Regions from separate parts of the Salinicoccus sp. RF5 genome, predicted to be linked through region 2. Evidence: predicted binding sites of a transcription regulator. Region 2 holds the regulator's gene; the other holds the start of a gene.

Region 1 (14,829 bases), on a different contig from region 2:
GGCGGTGCGCTCGGTGCAGCGGTATATAACGCGATATTCCTGGGTTCACCGGACCTTTTCCTCGCCATTGCGATCGTCTTCACTGTTTTGGTTCTCGTGCTTGGGGTATTTCTTAATAAAAGCATCCTTAAGGACGAAGCTTCCAAACTGATGTAGATTTCAACGTTTTTGAATACAACAAAAGTAAAGGGGAATGAATCAATGGAAAAATATATCATGTCTATCGACCAGGGCACTACGAGTTCACGCGCCATCCTGTTCAACAAGGAAAGTGATATCGTCGGCACCAGCCAGAAGGAGTTCAAGCAGTATTTCCCGGAATCCGGATGGGTGGAGCATAACGCCAATGAAATCTGGAGTTCGGTCCTCTCCGTGGTTGCAGGTGTCATGTCTGAAAATGACATCAAAGCCGAACAGATTGAGGGCATCGGCATCACAAACCAGCGTGAAACCACCGTCGTCTGGGATAAGAACACCGGCCGGCCCGTCCACAACGCCATCGTCTGGCAATCCCGCCAGACCGCAGACATCTGTGATGAACTGAAATCCCAGGGCCATGAGGATACATTCCGCAACAAGACCGGTCTGCTCCTCGATCCTTACTTCTCCGGTACGAAAGTCAAATGGATCCTCGACAATGTCGAAGGCGCACGGGAAAAGGCGGAGAACGGCGACCTTCTTTTCGGTACCATCGACACGTGGCTCATCTGGCGCTTCACTGAAGGGGATGTCCACGTGACGGACTATACCAACGCCAGCCGTACGCTGATGTACAACATCCATGAGCTGGAATGGGATAAGGAACTGCTCGACATACTGGGTGTTCCGGAATCCATGCTGCCGGAAGTCAAATCCTCGAGTGAAGTATACGGGGAAACGACGAAATCCCACTTCTTCGGACGCAACGTTCCCATTGCAGGGGTTGCAGGAGACCAGCAGGCGGCCCTGTTCGGCCAGACCTGCTTCAAGGAAGGCGACGCGAAGAACACTTATGGTACCGGCTGCTTCCTGCTCATGAATACAGGCACAGAAGCCATCCAGAGTCAAAACGGACTGTTGACGACGATTGCCTACGGCATCGACGGCAATGTGAAATACGCACTCGAAGGATCCATCTTCGTTGCCGGATCCGCCATCCAGTGGCTTAGGGACGGGCTGCGCATGTTCAATGACTCGCCGCAGTCGGAATCATATGCGAACCGCATCGAATCGACGGAAGGCGTATATATGGTTCCGGCATTCACCGGACTCGGCGCGCCATACTGGGACTCTGAAGCACGCGGTGCCATCTTCGGATTGAGCCGTGGGACTGAAAAGGAACATTTCGTCCGCGCCACGCTTGAATCCCTTGCATACCAGACGAAGGACGTCCTCGATGCGATGCAGAAGGATTCAAATATAGAACTGGAGACGCTGCGTGTAGACGGCGGCGCTGCAGCCAACGACTTCCTCATGCAGTTCCAGGCAGACATCCTCGATACGACTGTAGAACGTCCGGAAGTGCTTGAAACGACGGCCGTCGGGGCCGCCTATCTTGCAGGCCTCGCAGTCGGCTTCTGGAAATCCACCGATGAATTGAAATCGGTCAGCGAAACGGACAGCGTATTCGAACCGAAGATGGAACAGGAGCAGCGTGATGCCCTCTATGATGGCTGGCAGCACGCCGTACAAGCCACACAGGCATTCAAACCGAAACACAGTTTCAAGAAAGAAGATTCACAATAAAGACCCGGGGACGCATGGGCTTTATTTGCCATAAAAATAGGAGGTAGGAAAATGCTGAACACATTGACCAGAAAAGACCAGTTACAGCATATGGAGAAAGTCGACTACGATATCGTCGTCATCGGCGGCGGCATCACCGGTGCCGGAATCGCACTCGATGCGGCGAAGCGCGGCATGAAGGTCGCACTCGTCGAGATGCAGGACTTTGCTGAAGGGACGAGCAGCCGGAGCACGAAGCTCGTCCATGGTGGCCTGCGGTATCTGAAGCAGTTCCAGGTGGGTGTCGTACGTGAAACCGGAATCGAGCGTGCCATCGTATATGAGAATGGCCCGCATGTGACGACCCCTGAATGGATGCTGCTTCCCTTCCACAAAGGCGGCACCTTCGGACAGTTCACGACAAGCATCGGCCTGCGTGTCTATGATATGCTCGCTGAAGTCAAAAAGAGCGAGCAGCGCAAGATGCTGAGTGTGGATGATGTCCTTGAGAAGGAACCACTCGTGAAGCAGGACGGCCTGCTTGGCGGCGGCTACTATGTAGAGTACAGGACGGATGATGCGCGCATGACGATCGAAGTCATGAAGAAAGCTGCAGAGTTCGGTGCTGACCCGATCAACCATGTGAAAGCCATCGGCTTCGTATATGACGAAGGCAAAGTAGTCGGCATTCACGCCGAAGACCAGCTCAGCGGGGAGACCCATCAGATCCTCGGCCGCCGCGTCATCAACGCCACCGGGCCATGGGTGGATGATGTCCGTTCGAATGATGAAGAAGCCAAAAAGGGCAAGAAACAGCTCTTCCTCTCAAAAGGTGTCCACCTCGTTTTCGATGAGGAGGACTTCCCGCTCCACCAGGCCGTCTACTTCGATGCCAAATCGGATGGCCGTATGATCTTCGCCATCCCAAGAGATGGCAAGACATATGTCGGAACGACGGATACGCATTATGAAGGGGACAAGCAGAACCCAGTCACAACGCGCGAAGATCGTCAGTATCTTCTCGATACGGCGAATGATATGTTTCCGGGACTCGGCCTTACAGAGGAGCATATTGAGTCCACGTGGGCAGGCATACGGCCCCTCATCCATGAAGAAGGCAAGGACCCTTCAGAAATATCCCGGAAGGATGAAATCTGGGAAGCGAAGAGCAATCTCATCACCATCGCCGGCGGAAAGCTGACCGGCTACCGCCACATGGCCAAGGAGATCGTCGACCTTGTCGCTAAGCGCCTGGCCAAGGACTATGGACTCAAATTCGATAAAAGTGATACTGTGAACCAGCCGATTTCAGGCGGTGATGTGGGTGGCAGCGAAGGTTTCAGTGAATTCGTGAGGAATATGGGCGACCGTGCCCCATCCTACGGCCTGTCCATCACAAATGGCCAGAAACTCGCCTCCCACTACGGCAGCAATGTCGAAAAAGTATATGAAATCATCGGTGGACTCGGGGAAGCTTCAGAACACTACGGACTGCCGAAGGACGTTCACGCAAAAGTCATCTACAGCATACAGCACGAAATGGCTGCAAACCCGCGGGACTACTTCGTCAGACGTACAGGCGAACTCTACTTCGACATCGCCAAGGTAGAGGAATACAAAGATGGCGTCATCCAATTGATGAGCGACATCCTCGATTGGGATGACAGCACACGCCAGACCTATAGGGATGAACTTGAAGTCGCCTGCCGTGAAGCAAAAGGTGTCTCCACCATGGAACACGCATAAACCATCCTCACCCGCCCCAATATGGGCGGGTTTTTTATGTTGGTTCGGCGAGTGGGCGGGCGGCGTGGGCTTAACTCCCAGTCGGAACATCTCCCACTGTGAATTGGAGGTCTAACTTGCCGTCGTTCCGCCTGCGACGGTGAGTTAACCCCCTAACTTGCCGTCGTTCCACCTGCGACGGTGAATTAACCCCCTAACTTGCCATCGTTCCACCTGCGACGGTGAATTAACCCCCTAACTTGCCATCGTTCCACCTGCGACGGTGAGTTAACCCCCTAACTTGCCATCGTTCCACCTGCGACGGTGAGTTAACCCCCTAACTTGCCATCGCTCCACCTGCGACGGTGAGTTAACGCTCCAACTTGCCGTCGTTCCGCCTGCGACGGTGAGTTAACGCTCCAACTTGCCGCCGTTCCGCCTGCGACGGTGAGTTAACCCCCTAACTTGCCGTCGTTCCGCCTGCGACGGTGAGTTAACCCTCCGCCCCCGGCACAAATCAAAAAAGCGCCGGCTTCTGCAGCCGGCGCTTCATCTTTATACTTCTTCTTTTCTGAATCTCCTCAGGAAATCCTGGAGTCTTGGGTTGTCTGACTTGTTGATGACCTCATCGGCGGTTCCGGATTCAGCAATGACCCCGTCATCCAGGAAGAGGACGCGGTCTGCTATTTCCAGTGCGAAGTCCATTTCGTGTGTGACGAGCACCATGGCCATATCATCCTGTTCTGCGAGGTCACGGATGACTTCGAGCACTTCCCCTACAAGTTCCGGATCGAGTGCTGAAGTGACTTCATCGAACAGCATGATTTTCGGCTTCATGACCAATGCGCGAGCCATGGCGACACGCTGCTTCTGACCCCCGGAGAGATTGGATGGATAGGCTTCATATTTGTCACCAAGCCCTACCCGGTCGAGCATCTGTTTGGAGAGCTCCACGGCTTCCGCTTTTTTCAGCTTCTTGACCTGGACAAGCGGAGTGACGCAGTTGTCCAGTATGGTCTTATGCGGGAAGAGGTTGAAGTGCTGGAAGACCATGCCGATATTCTTCCTTACTGACCGAAGGTGCTTTTCGTTTGCCGTCTTCATCTTGCCCCCTGATTCCATCTTCCATAGATTTTCTCCAGCGACGATGATGTCCCCTTCACTCGGCTCCTCAAGTGTCATCAGCAGGCGGATGATTGTGGTCTTCCCCGAGCCGCTCGGGCCGATGATCGCAATCTTCTCAGTCGGGTATATATCAAGATTTATGCCCTTCAGAACATGTGTATCACCGAATGACTTATGGACGTCTTTGTATTGTACGATGGGTTCCATTATTCGGTCACCTTCACTTTCTTTTGCTTAGTCTCGAATCGACGATTCATTTTATTTTCAAGTCTTCTGATCAGCAGTGCAGAAGGATAGCTGAGCAGCAGGAACAGCAGCGCGACGATGGTCAACGGTTCAATATAGGACCATGTCTGTGCACCATAGCTCCGTGCGATGCTCAGTATGCCGACCACCCCGATGGTTGCTGCAAGCGGTACTTCCTTGAACAGTATGATCAGGTAGTTTCCGAGCATCGGTATCGTCGGCGGCAGTGCCTGCGGCAGGACGATCTTCGTCCATTTGTCGCGCGTCGAGAAGTTGAGTGCGGTCGACGCTTCCCACTGTCCCTTGTCCACGCTTTCTATACCGGAACGGTACACCTCACTGATATAGGTGGAAAAATGGATTCCAAGTGCCAGCATGGCTGCGACGAAGGGTGTGAAGGATGTTCCTACATACGGTACCATCGGCCACGCAAAGTACAGGAAGAAAATCTGCACAATCGGCGGCGTGGATCGTATGAACTCTTTTATCCAATAGACGATGAAATTGAATGGTTTGACTGGTGTGGACTCGAGGAGCAGCCAGACGAACCCTGCAACCAACGCAAGCAGGTAACTGGCCACAGTGAGGCCCAATGTGATCTTGAGTCCCTCCAGTATGATTGGAAATGCATTGAAGAATGTTTCCCAACTCCAATATGTTGCTGACATCAGCTCGCCACCCCTCTCTTGGAGATTTTCTCACCTTTTTTGGAAAGCCAGATGAGCGGCAGTGCGATGATGAAGTACATTACCAGTACCATGAAATAGGCCAGTGGTCCTTCTGAAAGATTCGATGACCGATATATGTCCCCGTAGTAGAGTATGTCGGTCAGACCGATCAGTGAGACGAGGGCTGTACCTTTAAGTATCTGTATTGAATAGTTTCCGAACTCGGGCAGCATCAGCCTGAGTGCCTGGGGCAGTATGATATGCCTCATGCGCTGGAATCTTGAAAGATTCAGTGCAACACTCGCCTCCGTCTGGCCCTTGTCGATGGACAGAATGGAACTTCTGACCACTTCCGACATATACGCCCCGTAGTTCAGTGCAATGGCAACGACCCCTACCCACCAGTTGCTTCCAAGGTCGATATTGAACAGCATCGGCACGGCATAGTAGAGCCAGAAGAGCTGGACAATCAGCGAAGTCCCCCGGAAGATTTCAACATATAATGTAGTGAAGCCACGAATGAATGGATTTTTCGCCAACCGTGAAAGGCCGGCGATGAATGCCATTACGAAAGAGAAGAACGTGGCCATCAGAAATATGCTGATGGTCGTCCATGCACCCTGGGACAGGTAGGTCAGTATGTTCACCCCGGTATCAAACATTTTCCTCACTCCTTATCTTCCAATAAAAAGGTCCAGTTTTTCCAAAGGAATGACTGGACCTGAAAAGATTATTCGCCTTCACACAGCTGCTCGGTTGTCACTTCTCCGACTTCCACTCTGTTGTTTTCTGCAGTGAAGCCTTGGGATTCATCGAGAATCTCATCGATTGTGCCATCTTCCTTCAGCGTTTCGAGTGCATCGTTATATGCAGTGCGGAGCTCTTCATCCTCAAGGTTGAATGCTGCTGCACCGAAGCTTGGTATACCCTCGATATCAGGCTGCTCGAAATCTTCGACGATTTCCACATCGTCACTATCCAGTGATTCATATGCTGCCCTGAGCGTTGCTTCAGTCGCCGCTGTCACATCCGCGTTACCGGATTGTACTGCTGAAAGCTGTGCAGGTATGTCTCCGACCGACATGATCTGGCTTGGATCTACACCCTCCTGATCGAGGAAGTCGAACTGTGTCGTTCCTTCCATAAGTGCCACCGTCACGTCAGGGTTGTCGGCGATATCCGCATAGCTGTGGATATCTTGCGGGTTGCCCGCTTGTACCACGAGCCCTTCACCGTACTGCATTTCAGGTTCTGCAAACAGTGCATTTTCACAACGGTCCGGCAGGATCGCCATACCGGCAGTGATGACATCATACTGTCCGGCCTGTACGCCCGGAATCAGTTCGCCCCAGTCCGTCAGGTGCCCTTCCACATTGTCGATGCCCATTTCCTGGAACACCGCTGTCGCTATGTCTATTGCGGCCCCTTCAAGTTCTCCGCTCTCTGAATCTTCATAAGCATAAGGCGGTTCATTCGCAAATCCGATGTTCACAGTCCCGCTTTCCTGAAGTTCAGCAAGCTTTCCTGATTCTCCACCGGATTCCCCTTCTCCGGACCCGCTGTCTTCCGAGCCTCCATTACCGCAGGCTGCGAGTACGAGAACAAGCCCAAGCATAAGTACTAATGCGTAATTCTTCAAAAGAATCTCCTCCTAGTAAGTTGGTTATCTTTCCCTAGCCATGAACATGTACAACGTTAGTATACAGGAGTGACGTTCTGTGTCAAATTCAGGATGCGGTGGATAAAAAAGGGGGGAAACATAACGTCGGGGGACTATGCTGTAAAAGCAGTAGGACTTGAATCAATTTTAATATAAATTTACAGATAATTCAAATTATATTGTAAATGTTCAACTATTAAAATGATTTTCATCATTTGAGAACATATGCAACAAAAAAGCTGCCCCTCATCAGAGGGACAGCTTGGATAAAACTGATCTACATCTCAAATTGCAGCGCGCCGTCTCGGTAGTCTATCTTTACATTGATGCCTTCCGACATATCCGCTTCAATGAGCTTCCTTGCAAGCGGTGTTTCGATGTGGCGCTGGATGAAGCGCTTGAGCGGACGTGCACCGAATTGCGGTTCATAGGCCTCTTCAGATATCCAATCCTTAACCGCATCCGTGACTTCAACGGTCATATGCTGGTCTGTGAGGCGTCTGTTCAGGTCGTTGATCAGCTTGTCTGTAATAAGCTTCATGTTCTCCCTGGACAGCGGGCTGAAGATGACGATGTCATCCATGCGGTTGATGATTTCAGGTTTGAAGTGCTGATGGACCTCCTTCATGACGATGTCCTTCGTGCCTTCGGAAATCTCCCCATCCTCCATCACCGTATCGAGCAGATGGTTCGAGCCGATATTCGATGTCATGATGATGATCGTATTCCTGAAGTCGACCGACCTTCCCTTCGAATCCGTCAGGCGGCCTTCGTCCAGCAGCTGGAGCAGGATGTTGAAGACATCCGTGTGGGCCTTCTCCACTTCATCCAGCAGGATGACGGAGTACGGCTGGCGGCGGATGGCTTCCGTCAGCTGGCCGCCCTCCTCATGTCCGACATATCCCGGCGGTGCACCGATGAGCCTGGAGACGGCATGCCGTTCCATGTATTCACTCATATCGATGCGGATCATGTGCTTCTCGGAATCGAACATCGTCGCCGCCAGCGTCTTAGCGAGTTCCGTCTTGCCGACACCGGTCGGGCCGAGGAATAGGAAGCTGCCGGTCGGCCGGTTCGGATCCTTGATGCCGGCCCGTGCCCTTATGACAGCATCGGCAACGAGGTCAACCGCCTCATCCTGCCCGACTACACGTTCATGAAGTATATCGGACAGCTTCAACAGTTTATCCTTTTCGGTTTCGACGAGCTTCGTTACCGGTATACCGGTCCACTGGCTGACGATGTAGCCGATTTCATCCTCCGTCACCACTTCACGGATGATCCGGTTCTCCCCGGCGCTTTCCTCCTGGAGGGCCGCTTCCAGCTCTGAGAGTTCACGCTCGAGCTGCGGCAGCCTGCCGTGCCGGAGTTCTGCGGCCTTTTCAAGCTCATAGTTGTTTTCGGCCTCCTCGAGCTCCTGGCGTGTACGGTCGAGTTCCTCACGCTTATCGTTGACCTTCTGGATCTGTCCTTTTTCCTTCTCCACACGCTGAGCGAGGGACTGCTGGGCTTCACGTGCTTCGGACAATTCCTTCTGCAGTTCTTCAAGCCGTGTCCTTGATACGGAATCATCCTCCGACTTCAAGGCCTGCTCCTCGATTTCAAGCTGCATGACGCGGCGGTTGATCTGGTCGAGCTCGGTTGGATTCGAGCCCATCTCCGTCCGTATCGTGGCGCTCGCCTGGTCCATCAGGTCGATCGCCTTGTCCGGCAGGAACCTGTCCGTAATGTACCGGTCGGACAGTTCAGCCGCTGCAACGAGGGCGCGATCGGTGATCCGCACCCCGTGGTGCACCTCATAGCGCTCCTTGAGCCCGCGGAGGATGGAAATCGTATCCTCGACATCGGGTTCCGGTATCTGTACCTTCTGGAAGCGGCGTTCCAGGGCGGAGTCCTTTTCGATATATTCGCGGTATTCATTCAGTGTGGTGGCCCCGATGCAGTGGAGTTCCCCTCGGGCGAGCATCGGCTTCAGCATATTGCCGGCATCCATCGCACCTTCAGTCTTGCCGGCGCCCACCAGCATATGGATCTCATCGATGAAGAGGATGATCCGCCCTTCCGACTCCTTCACTTCCTTGAGTACAGCCTTCAGGCGTTCCTCGAATTCACCGCGGTACTTCGCACCGGCGACAAGCGCAGAAAGATCGAGTTCAAATATCGTCTTATCAAGCAGGCTGTCCGGGACGTCCTTGCGCACGATGCGTTGGGCGAGCCCTTCAACGATCGCCGTCTTGCCGACGCCCGGCTCCCCGATCAGGACCGGGTTGTTCTTGCGTTTTCTGCTCAGTATGCGGATGGAGTTGCGGATTTCCTCATCGCGCCCGATGACGGGATCCACATTGCCGCTCCGGACTTCCTCGACGAGGTCACGTCCATATTTTTCCAAAACTTCATATTGCACTTCCGGATTTTGTGTTGTCACATGATTTCCCCCTCTTACTTTGTTGATGATCTCCCTGATCACTTCACCCTTGTTTCCGACGGTCTCCTTCAGGATCGGTTCCGTCTCGATGCCTGCCATGAGCATGTGTTCGACCGAGATGTATTCATCCTTCATTTCGCCCATGATCTTCTCTGCCCTGTTCACTACCTGTGTGAAGCCGTTCGACATGTACTGCCCATATTGGACATTGTCTCCCTTGACCACATTGTACTTCGACAGTTTTTCATCATATTTCGTGAGCAGTGCATCCACATCGATGTTCGCCCGTTCCAGCACATCCCGCGCCATGCTTTCATCAATGGTGAAGAGCGCCTTCATGACAGCTTCCACCTCGATCGACTGGAGCTTCAGGTCGACTGAGATCGACTGTGCCCGTTCGATGATGGACTGCACGCTGTACGTCATCCTGTTGATATCCATATTCATCACCTCTTGTTTCAAAATGGGAGCAGTTGTTTACCAACTGGCTCAAAAATGTTTGACCTTTTTTGACCTTTAATTATATTATACACCCACTGCATTAATTTTCAAGTAATTGATAGCTTTTATCCGGCATTTATTTTATATTATATCCTAGGGTTTCATAGGAGGTTGAATCATGGATATCTTGGAAATTATCCGTTACATATTTTTGGGGCTGCTGCAGGGGTTCACTGAACCGATTCCTGTATCATCCAGCGGCCATCTCGTCATCGCCCGGGAAATCTTCGGGATAGAGGCCAAGGGCCTGTCGTTCGAAATACTGCTGAATACCGCATCACTCATTGCGATACTCTTCATCTACCGTCTGGACATCACTGCAATCATCGTCAATCTGAGCCGCTTCCTGTTCAAAGGGGCCAGGGATGAAGAAGCGGTCGAGGACTTCCGCTATACCATCTATCTGATCATCGCCACCATCCCGGTCGGTGTCCTCGGCATCCTGCTGAAGGACATCATCGGGGACAATGTCTCCATGCTGACCGTCGGAATGATGCTGTTCATCACCGGCCTCGCACTCTGGTTCATCAAGAACAAGCGGGGCGTGAAGCGCGACGGCGACCTGAGCATCAAGGATGCCATCATCGTCGGGCTGGCCCAGTGCGTTGCACTGATGCCAGGCGTGAGCCGCAGCGGTGCCGCACTCGTCGGTTCAATGGCTGTAGGCATGAACCAGAAGAACGCCCTCAGGTTCGTATTCCTGCTCTACATCCCCGTATCGCTCGGCACGGCACTGATCTCCGTCGGGGACCTCGTGAACGACCCCGAGATCATATCGCTGGCCATTCCCTATGCGCTTGCATTCATCGCCAGCATCATCGCCACATACTTCGGCCTGAAGTGGCTTCAGGGGGTCATGGAGCGCGGAAATCTCGCCATCTTCACCTATTACTGTTTTGCACTCGGTTCATTCGCCATCCTGTATCATCTATTCATACTGTAGGATATGGGTCATACAGTATTATGCATACCCCGGTAGCATCCTCCGGACACAAAAAAATCCCACAACCTGGAGGTTGTGGGATTTACTTATATGCTGGCCTAGCTCACACCGAGTGCAATCTTGGCGTAACGGCTCATTTTATCTTTGTCCCATGGTGGATTCCATACGATATTTACTTCCGTCTCTTTGACTTCGGGAAGTTCAGAGAGTGCAGTTTTGACCTGATCCACAATCTGTGGTCCCATCGGGCAGCCCATGGAGGTAAGTGTCATTTCAACACCTGCGTTGCCATCTTCATCAAGATGCACACCATAGACGAGTCCGAGGTTGACGATATCGATGCCGAGTTCCGGGTCGATGACGTTCTCAAGGGCACCCATCATGCTTTCTTCCATTGCTTTATCCATTTATCTCACTCCTTTTAGAGTATATACTATATAATATATCAAAAAAACTACACGATATAAACATAAATGATATGATAGTTATGATAGTTTTATGAATGTTGACAAGGAGATTTGCCGTAATGGAAAAGCATCTTATATGTTTGGACCTGGATGGGACGCTGCTGACCGACGACAAGGCGATCAGCCCATTCACCAAAAAAGTACTACTTGAACTCAAGACCCACGGCCATGAAATCATGATCTCGACCGGCCGCCCCTATAGAGCAAGCGAACCCTACTACCGGGAACTTGGCATGAATACGCCGATCGTCAATTTCAACGGCGCCTTCGTCCACCATCCCCAGGATCTGTACTTCAAGACAGTTCATGAAGAACTCGACCTCGAAGTCGCCCAGGAGATCGTCAAGCGTGTGCCGGATTTGAACATCCAGAACATCATCGCCGAAGTGAAGGACAATGTCTATATCCACTACCATGACGAGGTGCTCTTCGAAGCCTTCAGCATGGGGAACCCACAGGTCAAGATCGGCGACCTGACCCAGAACATCGACTCCGGCCCGACGACCATACTGATCCAGGCTGAGGAGCCGGAGGTGCCGGCCATAAGGCAGGCACTGGATGACCTGTTCGCCGAAACGATCGAACACCGTCGCTGGGGTGCGCCCTATCCAGTCATAGAGATCGTCAAGAAGGGCATCAACAAGGCGGTCGGAGTCGACTACTGCCGGGGCTACCTCGGCATCGACCAGAAGTACACGATCGCCTTCGGCGATGAGGACAACGACACCGAAATGCTCCGCTATGTCGAGCATGGGGTGGCGATGGGCAATGCCATCGATGAAATCAGGACAGTGGCCGACTACATGACGGACACCAACAACGACGACGGCATTGGCCAGTTCCTGAATGACTTTTTCAAATTGAAACTATAACGAAGAAAGGAGCAGATGATATGCAATTGATCGCAGACAGCTGTTCAGATATTTCCGTAGAGGAACTGGACAGGATGGAGATAGAAATGGTCCCCCTGAAGATTACGATTGATGACAGGGACTACCTGGACCAGTTCGACATTTCAAGTACGGAAGTACTCGATGCTATATCCGAGGGCAAACGCCCGTTGACGAGCCAGGCAAACCCGGAGGATTTCACAAAAGTCTTCCAGAAATACGTGGACCGGAAGGAACCTCTGCTCTACATCGCCTTCTCGAGTGAACTTTCCGGGACATACCAGAGTGCCGTAATCGCCAGGGATACGATTCTCGATGATCATCCCGATGCCGACATCACCATCATCGATACGAAGGCCGCAAGCTATGGCCTTGGACTCATCGTGGAGCGTGCCCACAGCTATGTGGAGTCAGGACTCTCCAAAGATGAGATCATTTCCAAAGTGGAAAAGGATGTCAAGGACATCCGCCACTTCTTCACAGTGGACGACCTCGACTATCTGGCAAAAGGGGGGCGTCTGTCGAAAGGTCAGGCATTCCTCGGCGGCCTACTCAACATCAAGCCGCTGCTCCATGTCGAAGAGGGGAAACTCGTCCCGCTTGAGAAGCACCGCGGCGTCAAGAAGGTGCACAGCAGCATGGTCAAACATCTGATCGCCGATAATGTCACCCGTGAGGTGCATATCACCCAGGCCAATGCGGTAGAGCAGGCGGAACAGCTGAAGCAGAAGATACTCGACGGAACCAACATCACCGATGTCAGAATCAGCACAATCGGCCCGACGATCAGCAGTCACACCGGCAATGGCACGGTAGCAATGTTCTATTTCAATGAGGGAGTGTAGGCATGTCGAAAGTTATTATTGTAGGGGGCGTGGCTGGAGGCGCCACGACAGCCGCTCAGCTCAGGCGAATCGATCCGGAAATCGACATCACCATCTATGAAAAGGGCCGCGACATCAGCTACGGCAATTGCGGCCTGCCATATCACATCGGTGGGGAAGTCGAGGAACGCGACCAGCTGGTCGCAGCGACACCCGAAAGTTTTGCAGAACGCGATGTCACCGTCGAAATATTCCATGAGGTGACGGCAGTCGATGCGGATAACAGGACGGTACAGGTGAAAGATATCAAAAATGACCGCACGTTCGATGCAGCGTACGACTACCTGATCCTCTCCCCCGGCGGCTCCCCGCGCCTCATTCCAGCACTGCTTGATGTGCCCCAGGCCTTCGTCCTCCATTCCCTGGAGCACCTTGATGAAATCAAGGCCCACATCGAGGAGAAGAACATCACCCGTGCAGTCGTCGTCGGTGCCGGGTACATCGGTCTTGAGATGACCGAAAACCTTGTCCATCGCGGCATCGAGGTGACACTTGTGCACCGGGACACGGAAATCTATCGGCCGCTTGAATCCGATATGAGCGATTTCTTCATGGAGGAACTTAAATCACGCGGAGTCGATGTGAAACTGGATACGGAAATTGTCGATGTTTCAGGTGAGACTGCGACCCTCTCAAACGGTGAAGAAATCGATGCACCTATGATCATCGCAGGAATCGGCATCACGCCGCGTACAGATTTCCTTGAAGGGTCAGGCATCATGTTGAATGATGAAGGCTATATCTGCACAGATGAGCATGGCCGCACCAACAAGGAAGGTGTATATGCTGTCGGGGATGCAATTGAAACGAACTACCACCACGTAGACCGCCCGGTCCACGTGGCACTGGCATGGGGCGCCCACAGGATGGCATATGTCATCAGCAACCAGATCAGCGGTGACAGTTCGGTCTGCTTCGAGGGTCTGCTCGGCACCAACATCATGCGCTTCTTCGACTATGACATCGCCACGCTCGGACTGACCGAACCGGAGCTTGCGGACTATCCGCACTTCGTTGTGGACCATAAGCAGAAGAACAAGGCTGGATACATGTCGGACAGTGTCCCGATCCATGTCCGCGCCTATGTCGGCAGGGATGACGGCAAAATATTGCGTGCGGTGGTCGTCGGTACCGAAGGCGTCGACAAGCGTATCGACATCCTGTCCGCCCACATCCGCCTCGGTGGGACCGCCATGGATCTTGCCAACATCGAAGTCGCCTATTCCCCGCCATACTCAAGCCCGAAAAGCGTGCTCAACATGGTCGGATACAAGGCGATAGAGAAAATGAAGAAAATACATGAATAAAATTATGCTCCCCTCCGATTGGAGGGGAGTTTTTCTATGTGGATGAACAAAAAGATGACCAGGATATCCATCCTGGTCATGCATCTCATTAATATCCAATTATTCTTTCGTTTTTCTTCCTCTTCTCGCAACAATCCAGATGAAGATTCCGAACCCGCCGAAGATGATGAGTGCGGCATAGATGTAGCCGTTGTTGAATCCTCTTTCTTCGACTACGGCATAGAGTTCCGTCTCTTCGCGGTCAAGCACTGCCAGGAAGGCATCATCCTCCATGTCGCTGCTGC
Region 2 (14,829 bases):
GGAAACATGAATGTCGGGAAGAACTGCAGTTTAGATATGACTTCCCATATCGCTATGATCACGATCACGAACGTTATCCGTCTTAAAACGGTAGTCATCGCCGAATTCCTCCTTCAATACCTTATTCATCTCTTCTTCCAGTTCGGCCATGACACGCTTCTCCAGATCGACGATGACGCTGTCTGAAGGGTTGCGTGGTCGGGAGGCCTGTACTGTAAATGATTTCTTGATGGTACCCGGCCGTGTACTCATCAGCAGGACGCGGTCGGATAATGTCAGGGCTTCCCTGATATTGTGGGTGATGAAAAGTATCGTCTTGCCCGTCTTCTCCCAAATGTCCTGGAGTTCCTGATGCAGGACGAGGCGTGTCTGTTCATCCAGTGCTGCGAATGGTTCATCCATCAGCAGGACGTCCGGATCCATGACGAGCGCCCGTGCAATCGCCACACGCTGCTTCATGCCTCCGGACAGTTCATGAGGATAGGCGCCGGTGAAATTGCCGAGGTGGACCATGCGCAGGCCATCCATCGCCTTCTCCTCAGCCTCTGCCTTGCTCATCTTCTTGATCTTCAATCCATATGTAACGTTCTCAAGCACTGTCATCCATGGAAAGAGGCCGCCTTCCTGGAAGACTACGACCCGATCGGTGCCCGGGCCGGTTATGGGTGTATCATTGACCTTCAGTTCCCCTGAAGAAGGATGGCTCAACCCGGCGATCAGCTTCAGTATCGTCGATTTGCCGCACCCTGAGGGGCCGAGGAGGGAGACGAATTCTCCTGCTTCAATACTGAAATCGATGTCCTGAAGCACAGGGAGAATTTCATTCTTTCCTTTGGTGAAGGACTTGTTCACGTTCTTCAAATCCACTTTCATTGCATATCAACCCTCCGTATAATTCTGACTTTCATTATATGAATTATATATGAAGAACATTTTAATTACAAGTGATTTAATAGGAATTGAAGATGAGTTTTTAGAAAAGGGTGAGGATTTCGATTATATATTTGGTTTTTCAACTAAACTATTATATAATTATTTACTTCAAGGGATGGAAATACTCTAAAATATGTATCCGTTTACATAAGGTAGCTGAATTTATTTAGTTAGTTTAGTTAGTAAAGAAATTTTATTAAGGGGAAATTAACTGATAGGAGAGATAGGATGTTGAGTTTAGTTGGTTTACTGGTAATACTGACGATTGTAGTATTGTTGATAAGACAAAAGATCAATCCGATTGTGGCATTGGTCATCGTACCTTTCATCGGCGCCCTCATCGCCGGGTTCGGCTTCGAACAGATTACCGAATTCTTCAATGACGGCATCAGTTCTGTTCTTTCTGTTGTGATCATGTTCATTTTCGCGATCCTGTTCTTTGGAGTCATGCAGGATGCAGGGCTGTTCAACCCACTCATCGGCAGGATGGTGAAACTCTCGAGAGGCAATGTCATTCTTGTGGCAATCGCTACAGTCATCATCGGGGCGGTGGCCCATCTCGATGGATCGGGAGCCTCCACTTTCCTGATTACCATACCGCCTCTGCTGCCACTGTACCGCAAGCTGAACATGAGTCCCTATCTCCTTGTCATGCTGATCGGCCTCAGTGCGAGCATCATGAACATGGTGCCATGGGGCGGCCCATTGGGGCGTACGGCGGCTGTGACGGGTGCAGACCCTTCAGAATTATGGCAGCCGCTCATTCCGCTGCAGGTGGTATTGATTATACTGCTCATCCTTGTTGCAGCACTGCTCGGCTACCTTGAGAAGATGCGGTTGAAACGGGGCGGACAACTTGTGGATGCATTGAGTGCATCAGAGCTCGAGATGGGGGATGATCAGGGCGAAGATAAGCAATCTCTCAGACGTCCAAAGCTGCTCTGGCTCAACCTGCTACTTACGCTTTTGGTCGTCGGCTTCTTGATGTGGGGTGCACTGCCTGCAGGAATGGTCTTCATGCTTGCATTGAGTATTGCACTGCCACTTAATTACAGGAGTACAGAGCTTCAGATGGAGCGTATAAAGGAACACGCCCCGAATGCACTTATGATGGCGGCCATCATCCTGGCTGCAGGTTCATTCCTCGGCATCCTCAGCAACACGGGTATGCTCGATGCATTGGCGGAGGATATCGTCTACATCCTTCCTGCCTTCATGGTACCGTATCTTCACTATATTCTCGGATTTTTCGGAGCGCCATTCGAACTGATCCTCAACACGGACGCATACTACTTTGCGTTGCTGCCGCTGGTGGAGGAAATTGTTACGGGCTATGGGGTAGACAGCATAAAGGCTGCCTATACGATGATGATCGGTAATATCATAGGAACGTTCATCAGTCCATTCTCCCCCGCGCTCTGGCTTGCAGTAGGTCTTGCAGGTATTGAAATGGGACGTTATATCAAATATGCCTTCTTCTGGGTCTGGGGCTTCAGCTTGCTCGCCCTGGCCGCAGCCTTTTTGATGGGCATCATCTAAGTGAAAACCCAGACATCGTCGATGTCTGGGTTTTTGCTACCACTCTTCGATTTCTCCACGGACCTTGTAGGAAAGGTTCTCTCCGTGGCGGGCTTCGAGCCGGTCTTCCACATCTCCAAGGGAGACGCCCTGATGCTTGAGGAGCACGAGGGTGTGATAGAGGAGGTCGCTTGTTTCATCGATGAGTTCCTCCCGATCACCATTCTTTGATGCGATGACGACTTCCGTCATTTCCTCGCCGCATTTCTTCAGTATCTTGTCGATGCCTTCTTCGGTAAGGTATTTCGTATATGAGCCTTCTTCCGGATTTTCCACCTTGCGGTCGACGATCTTTTCGAGCGTCTGCAGGTTGAAATGGTCGTCGCCGAAGCAGCTCTGTGTACCAAGATGGCAAGTCGGGCCCTTCGGTTCGACCTGGATGAGAAGGGCATCCGAATCGCAGTCCAGTGCCATGCTTTTGACGACCTGGATATTGCCGCTCGATTCCCCCTTTTTCCAGAGGCGTCCCTTCGAACGGGAGTAGAACCATACGACTTCCTCTTCCGTAGTCTTCTGATAGGCTTCCTCGTTCATGAAGCCGTTCATCAGGACCTGCCCAGTCCTGTCGTCCTGGAGAATGACGGACAGGAGTCCGCCGCCTTTTTCGAAATCCGGTTTCATGTTGTCCTCACCTCTATTTCTGCATTCTGCAACGTTTCTTTCAGGTCTTTGATCTCCACTTCCCTGTTATGGAAGATGGAGGCGGCCAGTCCGGCAGAGACGTCCGTCTGATGGAACAGTTCGGTGAAATGCTCTGGGCTGCCTGCGCCGCCGCTTGCGATGATGGGGATATTCACCATTTCGTTGGCCTGCTTCAGGAATCGAATGTCGAATCCCTGTTTGACACCGTCATGGTCCATGCTCGTGATGAGCAGTTCCCCGGCGCCCAGTGCCTCGCACTGCACGATCCAGTCGAAGGCGCGTACATCAGTCTTCTTGGAGCCGCCGTGCGTATGGATGAAGTAGTCCTGTTCATCCGCGTCGTACTTCACATCGACCGCGACACAGATGCACTGGCTGCCGAAGACTTCGCTCGCTTCCCTGATCAGTTCCGGATTCCTGATGGCTGCAGAGTTGATGCTGACCTTATCCGCACCGGCATTGAGCAGCTGGCGGATGTCCTCTACGGAGGAGATGCCGCCGCCAATGGTCAATGGTATGAACAGGGTCTTGGCGGTCTCGCGGATGACGTCGATCATCAGGTCATGGCCATCCTGCGTCTTTGAAATGTCCAGGAAGACGAGTTCGTCGGCCCCTTCCTGATTGTAGCGTGCAGCGAGCTCGACCGGATCTCCGACATCACGGAGTCCGACGAAATTGACGCCTTTGACCACGCGGCCCTCCTTGACATCAAGACATGGAATGATGCGTTTTTTGATCATCTTATATCCCTCCAGAATTCATCACTGTGGCTCGCCTTGCCGACGATGGCCTGTGTGATGCCCATCGTTTCGAGTCTGTCCAGGTCATCTTTGCTCCTGACACCGCCGCTTGCGATGACCGCATGGCGGGTCAGTCCATTGATGCGCTGGGTGTTTTCGAAGTTCGGCCCCTGGTTCATGCCATCCTTGTTGATGTCGGTATAGATGATGCCGGCGATATCAAGGAGTTCGATCTTCTTCAGGTAGTCATCGATCGTGATGCCGCTGTTCTCCGTCCAGCCGTTGACGTAGATGTCGTTTTCTCTCGCGTCCACACCGACGAAGATGCGGCCGGGGAATCGGCTGACGACGGTTTCAAGCCAGTCGAGATCCATGATCGCCCGTGTACCCAGGATGAAATAGTCGATGCCGATGGCGTCATACTGTTCAATCGTTTCAGTTTCCCTGAGCCCACCGCCGATCTGGAGGGGCAGGTCGGTCTTTTCCTTCAGTTTCTGGATGACCGTCGTCTCCTGGGCGCCCTGTTTGAGCGCACCCATCAAGTCGACGATATGGATGCGTGCGACCTGTTCGAAGCTGCTGTAGAAGGCGATGGCTTCTTCAGGTGTGCGCTTCATGGCCGTCTTCTTGCCATAGTCCCCCTGTGTCAGACGGACGTTCTGGCCTTCTATGATGTCTATTGCTGGAATGATGTTCATCTATATGCCTCCTTCTATGGCCTGCTTCAGCATTTCCACTCCGATGTCACCGGATTTTTCCGGATGGAACTGGATGCCGATGATATTGCCTTTTCCTACGACGGCGGGCACCGTCACGCCGTATTCTGCCGTAGCGATCGTACTGTCCGTTTCGGTCGCCATGAAACTGTGTACGAAATACACATCCTTACCGTCAAGTGCCGGGGAGGTGCTCTCAAGCGTGTTCCAGCCGAGGTGCGGCACGGGGTGGGGCGTCTCCATCCTGGCGATTCTGCCTGCAAGCAGTCCAAGCCCTTGTGCATTGCCTTCCTCGCTCTCTTCGAACAGCAGCTGCATGCCGAGGCAGATTCCGATGAACCGCTTCGTCTCCGCCAGCTTCAGCAGATCCTCCCTGATGCCGAGGCGGGTGATGGTCTCCATTGCATTGCCGAAGTGTCCGACGCCCGGCAGCAGGATGGCTTCACATTCCGCCAGGTCTTCGTACTTGCTTGAAAGGATATACTCATATCCAAGCTTCTCGAGCGCATTCTTTATGTTCTGTATATTGCCGAGCGAATAGTCGATGATGCCGATCATTCGATGACACCCTTTGAAGAGGGGATGCCGGCGTCACTCGGAGCGAGGGCCGCCTTCAGGCTCCGGGCGAACGCCTTGAAGACCGCTTCGATTTCATGATGAGTGTTGCCGCCCTTCAGCAGGTCGATATGGAGCGTCATGCGGCTGTTCATGCTGACCGCATTGAAGAACTCCATGACGAGTTCAGTGTCGAACGTGCCGACGGTCTCCTTCGAGAATGCCGCCTGGAAGTTCAGGTGAGGCCGGCCGGAGAGGTCGAGCACTACACGCGCAAGGGATTCGTCCATCGGGATGTATGTCGTGCCGTAGCGCTGGTAGGATTCTTTTTGCACGTAGAGTTCACGCAGCATCTGACCCAGTATGATGCCGACATCCTCTACAGTATGGTGGGCATCGACCTCAAGGTCGCCATCCGCTTCCACTTCGAGATAGAGGCCCGAGTGGAAGCTGAACAGTGTGAGCATATGGTCGAAGAAGCCCACTCCCGTCGAAATGGAGGAGTCCCTGAATGATTTTTCGTCATCGAGTGATATGGAAATCTTCGTCTCCTTTGTTGCTCTTTCCTTCTTGATCATATTGATTGCTCCATTCTTTGATTAATTGGTTGAGCTCGTCGTAGTCCTCCGGCCGGATCACCGAGTATCTGACGACATCCCCGAGCGGTGCGGCATCATACATCCTTGGCTGATAGCCATTCTGTAGAAGGTATGTACCGAGTGAACGTGCATGCCTGCCGTATGTGAAGATGAAGTTCGTATGTGATTCGATGATGTTTATTTTACCAGATACCTGGCTGAATGCCTCGACAAGACGCGCTTTCGAGTCAAGCTGGTAGCGCACGAATGCATCGAGGGCCGCCCCATCCCCGAATATCCTGCTCGCCAGATTCAACGACAATGAATTGACGGGGTAGGGGTGGTTGAGCCGGGTGATCTTCCGGAATGTCTCGCCTTCTGCGATGGAGATGCCGACCCTGAGTCCGGCGATGCCGAACATCTTGCTCAGCGTCCGGATGATGAGCACGTGGCTTCCTTCCGGCCGCTTGTAGGCGTGTGCGAATTCAAAGTATGCCTCATCAAGGACGAGGTAGCCGCCGACGCCCTTCATGGCATCGGCGAGCGCCTTCAGTTCGCTGTCGGCGAACATCTGGCCTGTCGGGTTATGGGGCACCGATATGAGGAAGAGGGACGGTTTCTTCTCTTCGACAGACCGGATGACCTGATTAAAGTCGAACTGGAAATCTTCGTTGCAGGGGACGGTATATACAGGTACATCCACCTGCTGGGCATATTCATGGTACATCACGAAATCCGGGGCGAGTGTCATGACGCCGTTCTGTCCGAGCGTCATGATGGCCTTCTGGATCCATTCATCCGAGCCGTTGGCGACTTCGACTGTACTGCTGTCTATGCCGTAGTAGTCGGCATAGAGCTGTTTGAAGCGTGTGATTTCATTGCTCGGGTACTCATGGATGTGCGTTTCTTTGACGACTTCTGCGATCGCCGCATCACTGAGCGGGGAGATTGGGCTTGTATTGCGGTCCATGTGGATCATTTCATCACTCCGTTCGGATCCGTAGGGATTGGTAGTGGGCGTCCAGCTGTTCGCGTTTCGCGACGGTCTTCGCCGGTCCGGCGATTTCGGTATAGGTCTCCTGCCCGAGGGAGATGACCGCATGGCTCGTCATGAAGTCGTTCACGTTGAGCCCATGGCTGAATCTGCCCGTCCGGTCGGTCGGCAGTACATGGGAAGGGCCTGCAGCGTAGTCCCCGATGGCTTCCGGGGAGTAGTAGCCGTTGAATACGGCACCGGCATACCTGATGTTGCGGATGATCATGTCGGCATCGCGGTGCTGGATGGATACGTGCTCTGGAGCAATATGATTCACCATATCGAGCAGTGCCTCTCGGGAATCCACGACTGCATAATGGTTGTCCCTGATGGATGCACGGATGATTTCGCTGCGCGGCTGTGCATCGATCAGCTCCTCGAGGCGGTCTTCGATTTCCGATATGACTGCTTCGTCCTCACTGAGCAGGAATGTCCGTGCATTCCGGTCATGCTCGGCCTGGGCGAACAGGTCATAGACGATCGCATCGACATGGACGTCCTGGTCCACATAGATGAGTATTTCACTCGGTCCTGCAATCATGTCGATGCCGACTTCGCCGAAGAGGAGGCGCTTGGCCAAGGCGACATAGTAGTTGCCGGGGCCGACGATCTTGTCGACCTTCGGAATGGACTCCGTGCCGTAGGCAAGCGCGGCGATGGCCTGGGCGCCGCCGACGGTGTAGACATCCTCCACGCCGCATATGTAGAGGGCGGCGAATGTGATGTTGTTCTCATCGAATGTCGGGGTGGTGACATGGATTTCCCTAACGCCTGCAGCGAGTGCAGGCACGACGGTCATCAGTACGCTTGACGGATAGAGCGCCGTACCGCCCGGTACATAGACGCCAATCTTCTCGATCGGGTGGTAGACGTACTGGAATTCCCCATCATCCCTGTCTTCATACTTGATGCTCTCCTGATATCGCTCGATGCGTGTGCGGATCGTCTCAAGCGCCGTCTTCTCCTCATCGGATATGGCATCATAGCTCGCCTTGAGCGCCGATTTAGGCACTTTGAAGGATGCCGGCTTCCTGCCGTCGAACTGCTCCGTATAGTCACGGAGGGCGGCGTCCCCTTCCGTGCGGACGCATTCGATGATGTCCATCACATCCTTATAGCCGTCGAACCCCGCGCCGGCACGCTTCTGGTCGAATATTTCCGTGAATTCCTGGACATTCATTCGATCACCCCGATTTCCTTGATGAAGTCATAGATTTCGTCCTCTTTTGTATAGAAGGTCCGCTTGTTCGCAATGAGCCGTGCATGGATGTCCATGATCTTCTCGTGCTCGACGAGTCCATTGTCCCTGAGCGTGCCGCCCGTCTGGACGATATCGACGATGCCGTCCGAGAGTCCGAGCAGCGGTGCAAGCTCCACCGAACCGTTCAGGTGGATCAATGAGACATCCTGCCGTTTATTCTTGAAATACTCATGGGCGATGTTGGTGTACTTCGTCGCGATGACCCTGAATTCCTCCTGGTCGGGCAGGGCGGCCACGGAGAAGTGACAGTCGCCGAACGGCAGTTGGGAGACATTCAGTATGTTGAATGCGTCTTCGGTGATGATGTCGGAGCCGACGATGCCGAGGTCCGCTACGCCGCTTTCGACATAGGTCGGCACATCCGGCCCTTTGGCGAAGATGAATTTGACATTGTCGACGACGGTGTAGAGCGAGCGTGTTTCGCCATCCAGGGCACGGATGTAGTTGTTCAGGTCGTTTTCGTTCATATATTTGAGAAAGTCCTTGAAAAGCCGGCCTTTCGTAAGTGCGACTGTAATCATAGCAATCCTCCGTTAGATAGGTTTACCGCAATGCCAAAAGCGCTGCTGTTGTATTCCCCGCCGCTCAGGAGCGGATAGTCGTGGTCCAGGAAGGCCTGGAAATAGAAGCCGTTGTAGTACGACTGGGGAGATCGGAATGACAGGTCGAGTATGAATTTCATGCCGTAGCCTTCAAGCGCCTGTTTCAGCCTGTCGATGAAGCGCATGATGTCACTGTCGCCGAACTCGGCATTCACAAGATCCATCTGATCGCTCACCTTCGCCGAAAGCAGGATATAGAGCGGGTGGGTCTGGCCGAGCTGTTTTCTGAGTTCGGACAGGTTCTTTTCATGGACCAGGTTGCGTATGCCCGAATCGAGGTCATACTTGTCGATGTAGAGGTCGAGCAGCGTATCATCGTTGACCACGATCGAATGGAACTTCTCGCCATACCCTTCTGTGACGAACGACAGGTGCATGTCGATGCTCCCGAGTATCTCCTCATCAGTGGGACGGTAGAGTTCGACGCCTGCCTGATGGAAAGTCTTGTAGTTCCTCACCACGGGGCCGAAGTACCCGAAGAAGCGCTGGCTGAGGTGATAGTCCTCACTGTAGTTGAGCAGGGAGCGCGTCCAGTCGCTGCGGATGGAGAAGAGCTGTTCGTTGCGCTCGAAGATGATGGTCGAGGAATGGTGGCGCTTGTCGTCGATATTGAAGGGCTCCACCATATTCATGTCGACCAGCTGATAGTTTTCATCGGCAAGCAGTTGTGTATAATCCTGTGCAAATTTCAGGCGTCGGATGATCAAATCGTTTTTCATACCATATCTCCTTTAATACTTTAGCGTGATAAAGAATAATCAATAAATCTGATAATAACAAAATAAATCGGCGATGACAAGAGATTTCCGACAATTTTGTTTAACACTTTAAAACGCTAAAGTGATTTGATATGATAACCGTATTAATGGGGGGAAACATATGCAAATAGATAGGTTGAGAGGCAAGGAGCTTGATGATCTGTTCGAAGGTATATTGAAGCTTGAAACAGTTGAGGAATGCCATCACTTTTTCGATGACCTCTGCACCACAAATGAACTGGTGTCGCTGAAGCAGCGTTTCCAGGTGGCGAAGATGATAAAGGAGGGGCACACGTACTCGAAGGTACAGAACGAAACAGGGGCCTCGAGCGCCACGGTGTCCCGGGTGAAGCGCTGCCTGGACTACGGCAGTGAGGGCTACCATATGATCATCGACAGGATGGAATGAATGACCTTAACTTGGTTAAGGTCATTTTTATTTTAAGTAGGCATAATTATTAATTTTACATATACCACTACTGCTGCAAGCCATATCATATCTAATAGGAATGATAGTTTCCTCGAAGTAACCTTGTGACAATCAGTACTATTCATATCTGCAAAAAATATGACAATTTCCTTTAAGGTGTTGGATTTCATAATATGAATTTGTAATCTTTTAGATGTATTATCCGTACTGCCTAAACAGAGAAAAATCTATGCGATAATTTAGTTTTATTGTTGGCTTTCGTATTAAGGGAGGAGAAAGTGTGCATGAAAAAGAATCTGCTTTCCAAAGGAGTAATCCATGCTTAAAGTGAATGGCCTTCATTATGCTTATGATAGTAGCTATCCTGTTTTCATCTGATATTGCTTCTTATATTCTATTTTTTGTTGTTTATTTCAGTATCCAAGGGTTAGTAAATCTAAAGAAGGAGTTAGATATGAAAATCGTAGTACGGATTATTAATAGTGCAGCTGCTTCGATTGTGACGACTTTGATTATTTTAACAGTCAGCTTCTTGATATTGCTGTTTTCAAGTGCAGAACTTGGGTATCGGACAGCATATTTTGGCGCTGTATTCTTCAATAGCGCACCCACGTCCTCAGATACTATAGGTATGACTTTTGGAATCAATAATGTAATACCCATTATCGTTACAGTTGCCATTTTCACAGTAGTATATTATTTCGTTCTTCAATTGATTGCCAAAAATAGATGAATTGAATAGCAAAGAATATACCCCCGATTTTGAATAGCCGTTCAAAATCGGGGGTTTAGTTATCCTATACTACTCAAATGATTAAACATTATGATACTAAACGTCAATTATTTGAAGCGTATTCTTTATTTCCACAGCAAGGTCATCCGTGCGCCACTCGCGCGAGTAGCCGAGGCAGGGACATATAAATTGGATGCCATTTTCTTCAAACTGGTGGCGGAAGTGGACATGCCCCATGATACTGTAGTGGATCGGGAACTCCTTGTAGAAGGTGTCGAAATCGGATGTGCCGATGAAGGCATTGTAGAAATCGAACAGCCGATGCGGTGTCGGCACGGCGAAACTGCGGTGCGTCACCACGTGGGTCATCATGATGATGTTGCGGTCCCCGACCTCTTCAAGATCCTGCCGAACAGCATCAGCAAAGGTCTTCGACAATGCAGGGTCGTCCATCGGCCAGCTTGTCCGTACCTTATCCTGCCATGTGCCGCCATAGAACTTACCGGTCGCAATCTTCTCCCTGCTGAAGCGGGGATCGGCATAGGAGTAGTCATACCAGCCGCTGTGGCCGACGATGGCCCAGTCATTATCCAGTATGAGCGGGGCGCTGATCATACTCTCCGGATGTTCCCTGTAGAACCTGTATATATCGGCACTTGATGCTCCTCCGGATTCCGGCTGCCAGTAGTCGTGGTTGCCTGGAACGAAGCGGATGTCGATTCCCGTCCGGGCCATGAGCGAATGGATGAAGTTGGTTGTGATGCGATAGTCGCTGGAGATGTCTCCGGCGATGAGGAGCAGTTCGATTTTTCTTCTATGGATCTCATCGGCAAGTATCTGTTCAAAGTCGTTTATCGAGTAGCGTGCATGCCGGCGGTCGACATGTAGGTCGGAAATGATGCCTATTCTCATATTGATCTCTCCGTATGGTCGATTTATCAAGAAGTATCATGTACACCCCGGGATGAAGTCAATCAAACCGTCCCCGAGCATACAAAAAAGACAGGCCGGAAGGCCTGTCTTTCTACATATACAGTATCAATTTTAAGCGAAGAATCCGACGACTGCTGCAGTGAGCACACTGACCAGGGAAGCACCGTATACGAGCTTCAGGCCGAAGTGGGCCACCTTGTTGCCGCTGTCGTCATGCAGGCCTTTGACGGAACCTGCGATGATGCCGATGCTTGAGAAGTTGGCGAATGATACCAGGAATACGGAAATCATCGCCTGGGATTTGCGGCTGAATTCGTCCGCCATTCCCGTATAGTCGAGCATGGCGACGAATTCATTCGTAATCAGCTTCGTCGCCATCAGGCTGCCTGCCTGCTGGGCTTCAGCCCAAGGGATCCCGATGAGGAATGCGATCGGCATGAAGATGTAGCCGAGGACATCCTGGAATGTGATCTCCATTCCAGGAATGAGCAGGAATGCTTCGTTCAGGATGGCGATGAGCGCGATATAACCGATCAGCATCGCTGCAACGGTCATGGCGACTTTTGCACCATCCATGATGTAGTCCCCGAGTATCTGGAAGAATGATTTTCCTGCATCCGGATTGTCATCGACATCGGCTGCATCTTCAGCATCCGTCACTTCATACGGATTGATGATGTGGACGATGACATATGTACCGAACAGGTTGAGTACGATCGCCGTAACGACATACTGCGGTTCGAGCATTGTCATGTAGGCACCGACGATGGACAGGGATACGGAACTCATCGCCTGTGCGGAAAGCGTATAGAGCCGGTGCTTCGGCAGATGTGGCAGCTGGTTCTTCAGTGAAATGAAGACCTCCGACTGGCCGAGGATCATGGATGCCGCACCGTTGTAGGACTCAAGATAGCCCATGCCTGTGACTTTGGTCAGCAGGAAGCCGAGTCCGCGGATGATCAGCGGCAGCAGTTTGGTGAACTGCAGGATACCGATTAGTGCCGAAATGACGATGATCGGCAGCAGTACATTGAAGAAGAAGACATCTGCCGGAGAACCGTCTCCGAGTGTCGTCAGGTCGCCCATGACGAACCCGACACCTTCAGCGGCAAAGCCGAGCAGCGTGTTGAATCCGGCTGCCAGGAATTCGATGACGGCCTGGCCGGCGCCTGTGGAAAGAAGTATGAAAGCAAAAAGCAGTTGTAGACCGAGAAGGATCAGAATGTTCTTCCATTTTTTGAAGGCAAGTTTGCGGTTGCTGCTCACAAGCCATGCGAGGAAGAAAGTGAATGCGATCCCGATGATACCCATAAGAATATTCAAGAATTTCACCCCATAAAAGATTAAGTTGTATTCATTATATAGCATGGCGTTATTGTCTGTATATGTAATCATGTGACAAAATCATCCCGATTCATTATAATGCAAACGTTTACAAAAATAAAGGGGAAATACAGAAAACTTTACGTTTGCCATATTTGACTATAGGAGATATAATTTAGTCAAAGAAGGTCAAAAGGGGTGATGTAATGCGCAACATGTCGGATATAATCGAACAATACCTCAAACAGCTGATTGAAGAATCCGGCGGTGAAGTTGTGGAAATAAAACGCGCGCATATCGCAGAGAAATTCGACTGTGTCCCCTCGCAGCTGAACTATGTGATAAAGACCCGTTTCACCAATGAACATGGCTACACCGTGGAAAGTAAGAGGGGCGGCGGCGGATACATCCGGATCACCAAGGTGGAGGCCCACTCAAAATCCGATTATCTGGCACGCCTGAAGCAGCTGATCGGCGACGGCATCTCTCAGCAGAATGCAAAGCACATCGTACAGTCGCTGATGGAGAACGAAGTGATTACAATGAAGGAAGCGAAAATCATAGATGCAGTCCTGGAGAGGGAATCTCTCATGCTCGATCTGCCATACCGTGACCGCCTCCGTGCGAATATACTGACGAGGGTGATAGATGTCATTCTCTACACAGAGGAGTGATGAGATGAAATGTGAATCATGCAACGAAAGAGAGGCAACCATCCATATCTCAAAGGGCAATGGCTTCGAAAAGACCGAAAAGTTCCTGTGCGAGCAGTGTGCCAATGCCTCATTCGAGAATGACTTCAGTTATCCGGACGACAGCTTCAATATACAGAAGCTGCTCAAATCACTGTCCGAGCACCCATCCCTGCAGCAGACAAAACGGCGTCCGAAGCAGTGTGCGACATGTGGATCCACCATCAACACCATCGTACAGATGGGGAAATTCGGATGTCCCGACTGCTATACCACCTTCGGCAGTCAGGCAGCCGACATCATCAGCCGGGTGCAGGCCCACCAGTCGGAGCATGTCGGGAAGGTGCCTGTGAAGGCGCGTGCCCAACTGAAGACGAAGAAGAAGCTCGAACAGCTGAAGGGTGAACTGGCAAAGCTCGTCGAAGCGCAGGAGTTCGAGGAGGCGGCGGTGGTGCGTGATGAAATCAAGGCGCTGGAACAGGCAGGTGATGATGATGGGATATGATCACATCAGCCCGTGGATGCAGGAATCAGAGGAGCTGCCGGTCGAAATGTCTGCGCGGGTGAGGCTTGCCCGTAACGTGAGTCACCTACCCTTCCCATACATGATGAAGGGAAATGAGGCCATTGCGCCGGTGCTCGAGAAGCTGGAGGAGACGCTCACAGACTACCGGCGTGTAGAGATGGCAGGCCTCCAGTTCGAGGACAAGGCGCTGCTGGTCGAAAAGCATCTGGTGAGCCCATTGTTTACGAAGCAGGGGCTGCTCAGTTATATTAATGAGGACGAATCCGTTTCCATCATGGTCAATGAAGAGGATCACCTGCGCATCCAGGCGATGGGGGTCGGCCTCCCGATGATGGACCTTTATAGAAAAGCGGATGCGATCGATGATATGCTGGAGTCGGAAGTCGATTATGCATTTGACGAAAAGTATGGCTACCTCACCGCCTGTCCGACGAATGTCGGCACCGGGCTGCGTGCCTCTGTGATGCTTCATCTGCCGGCACTCACCTTCGGCAGCCGCATTCAGCCGCTGTCTGCAAATCTGAGTCGTTTCGGTTTCACATTAAGAGGTATATATGGAGAAGGATCCGTCCCGCTCGGACATATATACCAGCTGTCGAACCAGCTGACACTCGGGCAGACGGAAGAGGAGATCATCAACAACCTTGACGAACTGAAGGAACGCATTGTTGAAGAAGAGATGGAGATGCGCTCATGGCTTGAAAGTGAACATCTTCTCGAAGTGAAGGATTCGGTCTACCGCTCCTATGGCCTCCTGAAGCACGCCTACAGGATGCCATTGAAAGAAGCAGCG

What was found. Region 2 encodes CtsR, which represses protease genes until heat stress. Its sites were predicted from a motif close to ATGGTCAATAAAGGTCAAACA; they were not measured.
Region 1: clpB (ATP-dependent chaperone ClpB) is a predicted target of CtsR. The motif match lies at 10,050-10,070, and genes of this name have one in related genera.

The regions. Positions count from the first base shown of each region.
Region 1 is NZ_JAJGRC010000001.1:1,065,452-1,080,280, forward strand. Features, by position in the region: gene LLU09_RS05540 (MIP/aquaporin family protein) at 1-156, shown strand, start outside; gene glpK (glycerol kinase GlpK) at 202-1,725, shown strand; gene LLU09_RS05550 (glycerol-3-phosphate dehydrogenase/oxidase) at 1,777-3,450, shown strand; gene LLU09_RS05555 (amino acid ABC transporter ATP-binding protein) at 3,985-4,764, opposite strand; gene ehuD (ectoine/hydroxyectoine ABC transporter permease subunit EhuD) at 4,761-5,468, opposite strand; gene ehuC (ectoine/hydroxyectoine ABC transporter permease subunit EhuC) at 5,468-6,130, opposite strand; gene ehuB (ectoine/hydroxyectoine ABC transporter substrate-binding protein EhuB) at 6,199-7,083, opposite strand; gene clpB (ATP-dependent chaperone ClpB) at 7,406-9,994, opposite strand; gene LLU09_RS05580 (undecaprenyl-diphosphate phosphatase) at 10,173-10,997, shown strand; gene LLU09_RS05585 (metal-sulfur cluster assembly factor) at 11,096-11,404, opposite strand; gene LLU09_RS05590 (Cof-type HAD-IIB family hydrolase) at 11,524-12,336, shown strand; gene LLU09_RS05595 (DegV family protein) at 12,357-13,199, shown strand; gene LLU09_RS05600 (CoA-disulfide reductase) at 13,202-14,545, shown strand; gene LLU09_RS05605 (alpha-amylase family glycosyl hydrolase) at 14,645-14,829, opposite strand, start outside.
Region 2 is NZ_JAJGRC010000002.1:44,675-59,503, forward strand. Features, by position in the region: gene LLU09_RS07210 (ABC transporter permease) at 1-98, opposite strand, end outside; gene LLU09_RS07215 (ABC transporter ATP-binding protein) at 31-873, opposite strand; gene LLU09_RS07220 (CitMHS family transporter) at 1,162-2,472, shown strand; gene hisIE (bifunctional phosphoribosyl-AMP cyclohydrolase/phosphoribosyl-ATP diphosphatase HisIE) at 2,509-3,132, opposite strand; gene hisF (imidazole glycerol phosphate synthase subunit HisF) at 3,129-3,893, opposite strand; gene hisA (1-(5-phosphoribosyl)-5-[(5-phosphoribosylamino)methylideneamino]imidazole-4-carboxamide isomerase) at 3,890-4,591, opposite strand; gene hisH (imidazole glycerol phosphate synthase subunit HisH) at 4,592-5,167, opposite strand; gene hisB (imidazoleglycerol-phosphate dehydratase HisB) at 5,164-5,742, opposite strand; gene LLU09_RS07250 (pyridoxal phosphate-dependent aminotransferase) at 5,687-6,721, opposite strand; gene hisD (histidinol dehydrogenase) at 6,726-7,958, opposite strand; gene hisG (ATP phosphoribosyltransferase) at 7,955-8,560, opposite strand; gene LLU09_RS07265 (ATP phosphoribosyltransferase regulatory subunit) at 8,557-9,360, opposite strand; gene LLU09_RS07270 (YerC/YecD family TrpR-related protein) at 9,521-9,808, shown strand; gene LLU09_RS07275 (hypothetical protein) at 10,179-10,562, shown strand; gene LLU09_RS07280 (metallophosphoesterase) at 10,659-11,474, opposite strand; gene LLU09_RS07285 (NupC/NupG family nucleoside CNT transporter) at 11,607-12,818, opposite strand; gene LLU09_RS07290 (CtsR family transcriptional regulator) at 13,025-13,492, shown strand; gene LLU09_RS07295 (UvrB/UvrC motif-containing protein) at 13,497-14,015, shown strand; gene LLU09_RS07300 (protein arginine kinase) at 13,969-14,829, shown strand, end outside.